One region of the Cellulosimicrobium sp. Marseille-Q8652 genome, then DNA from elsewhere that is predicted to be linked to it. Evidence: predicted binding sites of a transcription regulator. Region 1 holds the regulator's gene; the other holds the start of a gene.
The links. Region 1 encodes LexA, which represses DNA repair genes until DNA is damaged. Its sites were predicted from a motif close to TCGAACANNTGTTCGA; they were not measured.

Region 1 (4,404 bases):
CCAGAAGCCCGCGACCCCGGACACGGGCCTGAAGATGGCGCAGTCGGCGATGCTCCAGCTGTTCGAGGTCGCCGAGCGGATGGCCGGGGACCCGACCGGGCACGACGTCCTCTGGTGCTCGCGGCCCGGCGAGGGCGGCTGGTCGGCCGACCGGTTCGGCGAGGGCGCGAGCCGGCTGCACGCGGCGCCCCTGGGGGTCGCGGGTCTCATCCGTACCCACCTCCTCACCGAGCGCACCGGGGTCTTCACGTCCGCGACGCTCGCCCTCGGCGGGACCTTCGACGCCGTCGCCCGTACCTTCGGGCTGGGCGGGGGCGCGTCGGACGGCGAGGAGGCGCCGTCCTGGCGTGGCCTCGACGTCGGCAGCCCGTTCGACTACCCGCGCCAGGGGATCCTCTACGTCGCGAAGCACCTGCCGACACCCGGGCGGGAGGCCGCGACCGAGCACCAGCTCGACGAGATCGCGGCGCTCGTCGAGGCGGCCGGCGGCCGCACCCTCGGCCTGTTCTCGTCGCGTCGCGCCGCGGTCGCGGCGGCCGAGGCGATGCGCGAGCGGCTCGACGTCCCCGTGCTGTGCCAGGGGGACGACCAGCTCCCGACGCTCGTGCGCGAGTTCGCCGACGACCCGGCGACCTGCCTGTTCGGGACGCTCTCCCTGTGGCAGGGCGTGGACGTGCCCGGCCCGTCGTGCCAGCTCGTGCTCATCGACCGCATCCCGTTCCCCCGGCCGGACGACCCGGTGCGGTCGGCGCGCGCCCGCGCGGTCGAGGCCGCCGGCGGGAACGGGTTCATGCAGGTGTCCGCGACGCACGCCGCGCTCCTGCTCGCGCAGGGCGCGGGGCGCCTGGTCCGTTCGACGACCGACCGCGGCGTGGTGGCCGTGCTCGACCCCCGTCTCGTCACGGCGCGCTACGGCACGTTCCTCACGCGCTCGATGCCGGGGTTCTGGCAGACGACCGACCGCGAGGTCGCTGCCGCTGCGCTGCGACGCCTCGCCGCCCTAGGCTGAGCGCAACCCACGAGACGGAGGCGCGATGACCGACGCAGGCACCACCATGCCCATCCCCGAGGAGCGTGCAGGGGGACCGGTCCCGCCGGCGGGAGCCCGGACGACGAAGCTCGCGATCGTCGGGGCGGGGGCGGTCGGGTCGACCCTCGCGTACGCGGCGCTCATGCGCGGGGCGGCCCGCACGGTCGCGATGCTCGACGTCAACCGTGCCAAGGTCGACGCCGAGGTCCTCGACCTCCAGCACGGCATCCAGTTCATGCCCATGGCGAGGGTCGAGGGCTCCGACGACGTCGCGGTGTGCGCGGGCGCGGACGTCGTGGTCGTGACCGCCGGTGCGAAGCAGAAGCAGGGGCAGACCCGGCTCGACCTCGCGGAGGGCACGATCGGTCTCATGCGCACGATCCTGCCGGGGCTCGTGGAGGTCGCGCCGGACGCCGTCTACGTCATGGTCACCAACCCCGTCGACATCGTCACGTACGCCGCCCTGAAGTTCTCCGGCCTGCCGCCGGAGCGGCTCTTCGGCAGCGGGACGGTGCTCGACTCGTCGCGGCTGCGGTTCCTCGTCGCGCAGCACTGCGGCGTCGCGGTCCAGAACGTCCACGCCTACATCGCCGGCGAGCACGGCGACAGCGAGATCCCGCTCTGGAGCTCGGCGACGATCGGCGGTGTCCCGCTGCTCGAGTGGCCGGGGATCGCCGGCCACCCGCCGCTCTCCGAGGACGCGCGCGAGGCGATCGCCCGTGAGGTGGTCGAGTCGGCCTACCGGATCATCGAGGGCAAGGGCGCGACCAACTACGCCGTCGGCCTCGCCGCGACGCGCATCATCGAGGCGGTCCTGGGCGACGAGCACCGGCTCCTGCCCGTCTCGACGCTCCTGGACGGCGACTACGGGATCCACGACGTGTGCCTGTCGTTGCCGACGCTGCTCGACCGCCGCGGCGCGAGCGAGCGTGTCGACGTCCCGCTGTCCGACGCGGAGCTGACAGGTCTCCAGGGCTCCGCGGAGTCCCTGCGCGCGGTCGCGCGGCGGTTCGGCCTCTAGGAGCACGCGACGACGGGCCGGCGATCCCGCGGGAGGGATCGCCGGCCCGTCGTCGTGGGGGAGCGGCCGGGCCGGCGGCCGCGGCGCGGACGGACCGGTCCGTCAGAGGCTGCGCAGGACCGACACGACGCGCCCGAGCACCTGCGCGTCGTCGCCGGGGATCGGGTCGTACGCGGAGTTGTGGGGCATCAGCCACACGTGCCCGCCGCTGCGCTTGAACGTCTTGACGGTCGCCTCGCCGTCGATCATCGCCGCGACGATCTCGCCGTTCTCGGCGACGTTCTGCCGACGCACCACGACCCAGTCGCCGTCGCAGATCGCGGCGTCGACCATCGAGTCGCCCTGCACGCGGAGCAGGAAGAGCTCACCGTCCCCGACGAGCTGGCGCGGCAGCGGGAAGACGTCCTCGACGACCTGCTCCGCGAGGATCGGGCCGCCCGCGGCGATCCGGCCGACCACCGGGACGTAGGACGGCAGGGGGTGCGCCTCGTCGTGCACCTGCTCGTCGGCGACGCGGACGAGGGGAGCGGCGCGGCGGCCGTCGTCCGGCTGCACGACCTCGATGGCGCGCGGACGGTTCGGGTCCCGGCGCAGGTACCCCTTGCGCTCGAGCGTGGTGAGCTGGTGCTTGACCGAGGAGGGGCTCGTGAGCCCGACGGCCTCGCCGATCTCCCGCATGCTCGGGGGATACCCGCGCTGCTCGACGCACGAACGGATCGTGTCGAGGACGAGGCGCTGCCGTGGTGTCAGGCCGTCGCTGCCCGCCGTGCCGTCGGGGAGCTCGCGCACCTCGGCGAGCCCCGCACCCGTGTCCCTGCCGCGTCCCGCCATCGTGGTCTCCGCCCTCGTCGCCTCGCGGTCGACGCCCCGGTCGCAGGGAACCTGCACCCCGTACGGCACGCCGCCCTCCGTCGGTGGCGCCCGCGGCGTGGCCGGGGCGCCGGTCGACCCGTGCCCGGTGCGTCGTCCCTGGCGGGAGGCGCTCCGGGCCGGACGTGTCCGGTGGACATGTCCGGCGAACCGACCTGGTCCCAGGTTAGGGGAGAGCGCACCACGAATCAAACATCTGTTCGAGCATGTCTCGACTCCGTGGGTGGATCGTGATAGACCTTCGTACAGGTGTTCTACGCACAGGTGTTCGATCCGGCTCCCGGGTCGACGACGCAGACCTCGCCGGGCCGGAGCGACCGGGGAAGGCGCTCCGGCGCCGGCGAGGGACGGAGGCAGTGATGACGAGTGTGACGACAGGGTGGGACGGCCGGCTGGACCGGTCGGACCGCGGTGCGCGGCGTCAGGCCGGGACGGTGCGCCGCACGGGGGGCGCTCCCGAGGCGCCGCTCCGGCTGACCCGCCGGGGCCGGGTCGTCCTGGTGCTCCTCCTCGCGGTGCTCGTCGTGCTGGGCGCACGGGTCGGGAGCGCGGTCGCCGGCTCGGCGGGAGAGCCGGAGGAGGTGCGCGTCCACGTGGTCGCCGCGGGAGAGACGCTGTGGGACCACGCCGCACGCCTCGCGGATCCCGGTGAGGACGTGCGCGACGTCGTGGCGCGGATCGTCGACCTCAACGGCCTGTCGTCCTCGGGGCTCGCGGCAGGGCAGCGGCTGCTGCTCCCGGTCGACGGCTGAGGCACCGGACGTTCTGTGACCCAGGACACGCGGTGCGGCGCGATCAGGTGCTCTCCGGGGCTTGCGCTGACGATTAGGCGGCCCTAAGTTAGTGTCACCTCACTCGCCAGGCTGGGGGGCCGGGCGGGAGGCGGGGTCGGCGGTCAGCCGCCACCCCTGAGCACGTCGGCGCGTGCGAGGCGAGTCGCGCGCGAGATGGGGACGGGGGCGTCCCGACGGGGGCGACCGGAGACCGGTCGCCCCCGTTCTGCGTCTCCGGACGGCGGCGTCCCCGGTTCCGCACCGTCGCGCGGGCGTCGGCGTGTTGCACCGTCGCGGGGCGGCGGCATACGTTCGTCGCGCCGCTCTCGCCCTGCGAGTGCCGCGGAACCCCCAGCCGAGGAGAGTCGCCATGCACTGCCCGTTCTGCCGTCATGCGGACTCACGTGTCGTCGACTCCCGCACGTCGGACGACGGTGCGTCCATCCGCCGTCGTCGTCAGTGCCCGCAGTGCCAGCGACGCTTCACGACGATCGAGACGGCGAGCCTGTCCGTCGTCAAGCGGTCCGGTGTGACGGAGCCGTTCTCGCGCGAGAAGATCGTCAACGGCGTCCGCAAGGCGTGCCAGGGTCGACCCGTCAACGAGGACGACCTCGCGCTCCTCGCCCAGCGGGTCGAGGAGACGATCCGGGCCAGCGGGAGCGCCGAGCTCGACGCCTACGAGATCGGTCTCGCGATCCTCGGTCCCCTCC
Region 2 (4,404 bases), on a different contig from region 1:
GTGCGGCATGAGGCCCACCACGTTGCCCGCCGCGTTCGAGATGCCGGCGATGTCGCGGCGCGACCCGTTGGGGTTCCAGCCGTCGTAGCGGAACACCACGCGACCCTCCCCCTCGAGCTCGTCGAGGGTGCGGTCGTCGGCGACGAACTGCCCGTCCTGGTTCTTCAGCGGGATCGTGATGCGCTGGCCGGCGGAGTAGTCGCGGGTCCAGGCCGTCTCGGCGTTCTCGACGACGAGGACCTGCTCCCGGCACAGGAAGTGCAGGTGGTCGTTCTTGATCATCGAGCCCGGCAGCAGGTGCGCCTCGGTGAGCACCTGGAAGCCGTTGCAGATGCCGAGCACCGGCAGCCCGCCCTGCGCCGCGTCGACGAGCGACTCCATGACCGGCGCGAACCGGCTGATGGCACCGGCGCGCAGGTAGTCCCCGTAGGAGAATCCGCCGGGCAGGACGACGGCGTCGACGCCGTGCAGGTCCGCGTCGGCGTGCCACAGCGGGACGGCCTCGCCGCCGGCGAGGCGCACGGCGCGGGCCGCGTCGCGGTCGTCGAGGGTGCCCGGGAACGTGACGACGCCGATCCTGGCCGTCGCGAGCGACGTGGGCGCCCTCATCAGGCGAGGCCCTCGGAGGCGACGGTGCCGGCCGCGTCGGTCACGGCGTCGGCCACGCGGACCACGTCCTCGATGACCGGGTTGGACAGCACCGTCAGGGCGGCCTCCTGCGCGGCCGCGAGGACCTCGGGCGTCACGTCGCCCTCGACCTCGAGCTCGAACCGCTTGCCCTGGCGGACGGACGTGAACTGGGTGAAGCCGAGGCGAGGCAGCGCCCCGACGACGGCCTTGCCCTGCGGGTCCAGGATCTCGGGCTTGGGCATGACCTCGACGACGACGCGTCCCACGGGTGCTCCTTGGCGAAGAGTTCGGGAGGGCCGGGGCTCCGGGATCCCGGTCACGGGCGCGTGCTGCACGTGGCGGCACGTCACGGCGTGAGCGAGCGGGAGCCGACGGCGGGATTCCGCGGCCAGTCTACCCGCGCCCCGCTCGCGTCCCGTCCGTCGTCCACAGCCTGCCGCACGGTGTCCCGCTGCCTGACCCAGCGGCCTGCGTCACGACCCGACGGCGCGCGAGGGGCCGACGGGGATGTTGCCGCCGAGCACGTGCTTGCGCCAGGCGCGCTCGACGTTCCTCTCGCGCCAGACCGCGCCGGCGAGGGCGGAGCCGGCCAGGACCACGAGGACGATCCACGGCGAGAACGTCACGGGGCTCTGCCCGAACAGCCAGCCCTGCAGCGCTGGCACGCCGAACCAGATCGCGAGCACGATCGCCATGTTCAACGCCTTCGTGCGCCACGAGAACAACGTGCCGTGGATGTCGTCCGCCACCCACCACCAGTAGCGGGCGGGAAGCCGCGCGTCGAACATGCGGTAGAGCAGCCACCGCCCGAGTGGCGGGTGCTCGCGCCGGCGCAGACCCCACCCCGCTCGCACCAGCCCCCACGCCTCGCGAGCGCCGATCCCCCTCGCCGTGGACGCGTCGTCGGGAGCGGGCGCGAGGTCGAGCAGCACCCCGAGCGCCTCGTCGCCGTGCGCGTCGCGCCACCGGCGCGGGTAGGCCCTGAGCCAGAACCGCGCGGAGCGCGCGTACCGGCCGCCGTCACCCTCGTGACGACGGGGCTCGTCCCCGCCCTGCTGCGCGCCGGGACGGCCTTCCGGCGTCATGCCGGGCCTCCGGCGGGGGCGGCGCCGTCCACACCGGGCAGCCGGGAGAGCGAGCGTCGCGCCTGCTCGGTGAGCTCGGCCAGGCGCACGGTCTCCGCGCGGGCGGCGCGTCGCCCGTCGTCGGTCGCCCTGTAGTAGCGGCGCAGCCGCCCGTCGACGACCTCCTCCCCCACCGCCTCGACGAGACCGGCAGCGACGAGCCGGTCGAGGTTCCCGTAGAGCGTCCCCGCGCCGAGCCGCGTGCGCCCGTCCGAGAGCTCTCGGACGGCCTGGATGACGGCGTACCCGTGACGCCGCTCCGCGACGAGCGCGAGCAGCACGAGGTACGACTGCTCCGTCATGCGGAACCCGCCGTCCGTCACCCTGGCCATGGGCGATATATATCGCACGACGACCTATGGCGCCAAGAGAGTGGCGCCGGCTGACGCCGTCGCACCACCGCCGGGTTCCGGCGGGACACTGTCAGAGGGTGCAGCTACTATCGAACACGTGTTCGAGACGCACGCTCGACCACGCGTGCGAGGGCGGGGTCCTGCCCCTTCTCCGTCCTCGCACGCTCACCATGCCAGCGGACGGAGACCGGTCTTGGCTGCACCACCCCTCCCCCCGAACACCGACCTCGCGCCGACGGGCCGCCCCTCGGTGCGCACGGTCGCCGCCGTCCTCGCACGGGACGTCACGTGCACGTTCCCGGGGTGCGCCGTGCCGGCGTTCCGGTGCGACCTCGACCACGTGGTCGCGCCCCGGCCGGGCGACGACTCCGCGCACGCCGCGGACAACCTCGTCGCGCTGTGCCGGCACCACCACGTGGTGCGGGCACGCGACGGGTGGCGCCCCGCGCTCCTGCACGACGGCACGGTCCGGTGGACGGCGCCGAGCGGGCACACCTACCTGCGCGCCGGAGCGCGGACCGCCTGACCGTCGGGGACGGACGCGAGGGAGGGCCTCAGGCCAGCGGCGAACCTGTGAGCCGCTCGTAGGCCTCGAGGTACCGGTCGCGCGTGCGCGCCACGACGACCGCGGGCAGCGGCGGGGGCGGCGCGTCGGCCGACCGGTCCCAGCCCGACTCCGGCGAGGTCAGCCAGTCGCGCACGTACTGCTTGTCGAAGCTGGGCTGCGCACGGCCGGGGTCCCACTGGTCCGCGGGCCAGAACCGCGACGAGTCGGGCGTCAGGACCTCGTCCCCGAGGACCGTCGCCCCCGTGGTCGGGTCGACCCCGAACTCCAGCTTGGTGTCCGCGAGGATCACGCCGCGCTCGCGCGCGATCTCGTCGGCCCGCGCGTACACCGCGAGCGTGAGGTCGCGCAGGCGCGTCGCGTCCTCGACGCCGACCTGCTCGGCCACGACCTCGAACGAGACGTTCTCGTCGTGCTCCCCCACGGCCGCCTTCGTCGCGGGCGTGAAGATCGGCGCCGGCAGGCGAGAGCCGTCGACCAGGCCGTCCGGCAGCGGCACGCCGCACACGGCCCCGCCCGCGCGGTACTCGACGAGCCCCGAGCCCGTGAGGTAGCCCCGCGCGACGCACTCGACCGGGAACATGTCCAGCCGTCGGCAGATCATCGCCCGGCCCGCGACGACGTCGGGCACGAGCCCGTCACCGGGCTCGGCCGACACCTCGGTCGACACGACGTGGTTCGGCACGAGGTCGGCGAGCTGCTCGAACCACCACAGGCTGAGCTGCGTGAGCACGACGCCCTTGTCCGGGATGCCGGGCGACAGCACGTGGTCGTACGCGCTGACCCGGTCGCTCGCCACGACGAGGACCACGTCGCCGAGGGGGTGCACCCCGCCGACGGCGGGCAGGTCCGGCTCGTAGAGGTCGCGGACCTTGCCCGAGTAGACGTGGCGCCAGCCCGGCAGCTCCAGCGTGGCGGTGTCGAACGCGTCGGCCTCGCCGAGCGAGAGCGGCGGCGTGTGGTCCCGTGGCGTGTGAGTCACGGGCCCTAGTTTCGCACCATGCCTCTCACGCCCTCCGCCGCGTCCGCGCCCACGTCTGCCGAAGACTTCGCCGACGACGAGCAGACCGCCGACTTCCTGGACAGGTTCTCGACGTTCATGGCCGTCGTGAACGAGCGCAGCCAGCGACAGCAGGCCGGATCGGCTCCCTCGGTCATGGACGTGCTTCGCGAGCACCTCGGTGCCGACCCGCGCGGCCTGGCCGTCGTCTCCGAGACCGTCTCCTCGCTGCGCCAGGTCGACGCGGACGTGGCGCTCGAGGTCGTGATCGCCCGGCACGGCGGCGGACGGCTCCTCGGTGTCGGTGGTGGCGAGCAGCGCATGCACATGTCGTTCTCGGAGATCGTCGAGCACTCGGCCCTGTGGCGGCAGTTCCCGGTCGGGGCGGTGGACTACGCGCGCGCGGCGACGGGACCGGACTCCGACCGACGGACAGTCTCCTTCGGTCTCCACCTCTTCACGCACGCGGGCACACCGGTCGCCGTCCTCCAGCGCGCCGCCAGCCCCCGGCACGGGAACGAGGCCGCCCTGGAAGTGATGTGCCCCGGCGAGGACGCGGCGCTGGACCTGCTCGCCGAGCTGCGTGCCGCCATGGTGGAGCACAGCGTGCTGCGTGGCCAGGTCGTCACCTTCACCACGTCCGACTTCGGCCCCACGGCGGGGGGTCTCACGTTCCTGCGGCGCGACCGTGTCCCCGCGTCGGACGTCGTGCTCCCGGAGGGCACGCTCGGC

Region 2: the regulator LexA is predicted to act here: its motif matches at 2,197-2,212, upstream of ACWPWV_RS04485 (HNH endonuclease signature motif containing protein).

What each region holds. Positions count from the first base shown of each region.
Region 1 covers NZ_CBCOPS010000002.1:1,676,833-1,681,236, reverse strand. The annotation lists gene ACWPWV_RS17530 (ATP-dependent DNA helicase) at 1-1,009, shown strand, start outside; gene ACWPWV_RS17525 (L-lactate dehydrogenase) at 1,056-2,051, shown strand; gene lexA (transcriptional repressor LexA) at 2,154-2,882, opposite strand; gene ACWPWV_RS17515 (LysM peptidoglycan-binding domain-containing protein) at 3,281-3,673, shown strand; gene nrdR (transcriptional regulator NrdR) at 4,065-4,404, shown strand, end outside.
Region 2 covers NZ_CBCOPS010000001.1:1,015,762-1,020,165, forward strand. The annotation lists gene purQ (phosphoribosylformylglycinamidine synthase subunit PurQ) at 1-609, opposite strand, end outside; gene purS (phosphoribosylformylglycinamidine synthase subunit PurS) at 609-896, opposite strand; gene ACWPWV_RS04475 (hypothetical protein) at 1,104-1,715, opposite strand; gene ACWPWV_RS04480 (PadR family transcriptional regulator) at 1,712-2,086, opposite strand; gene ACWPWV_RS04485 (HNH endonuclease signature motif containing protein) at 2,301-2,633, shown strand; gene ACWPWV_RS04490 (phosphoribosylaminoimidazolesuccinocarboxamide synthase) at 2,662-3,582, opposite strand; gene ACWPWV_RS04495 (AAA family ATPase) at 3,673-4,404, shown strand, end outside.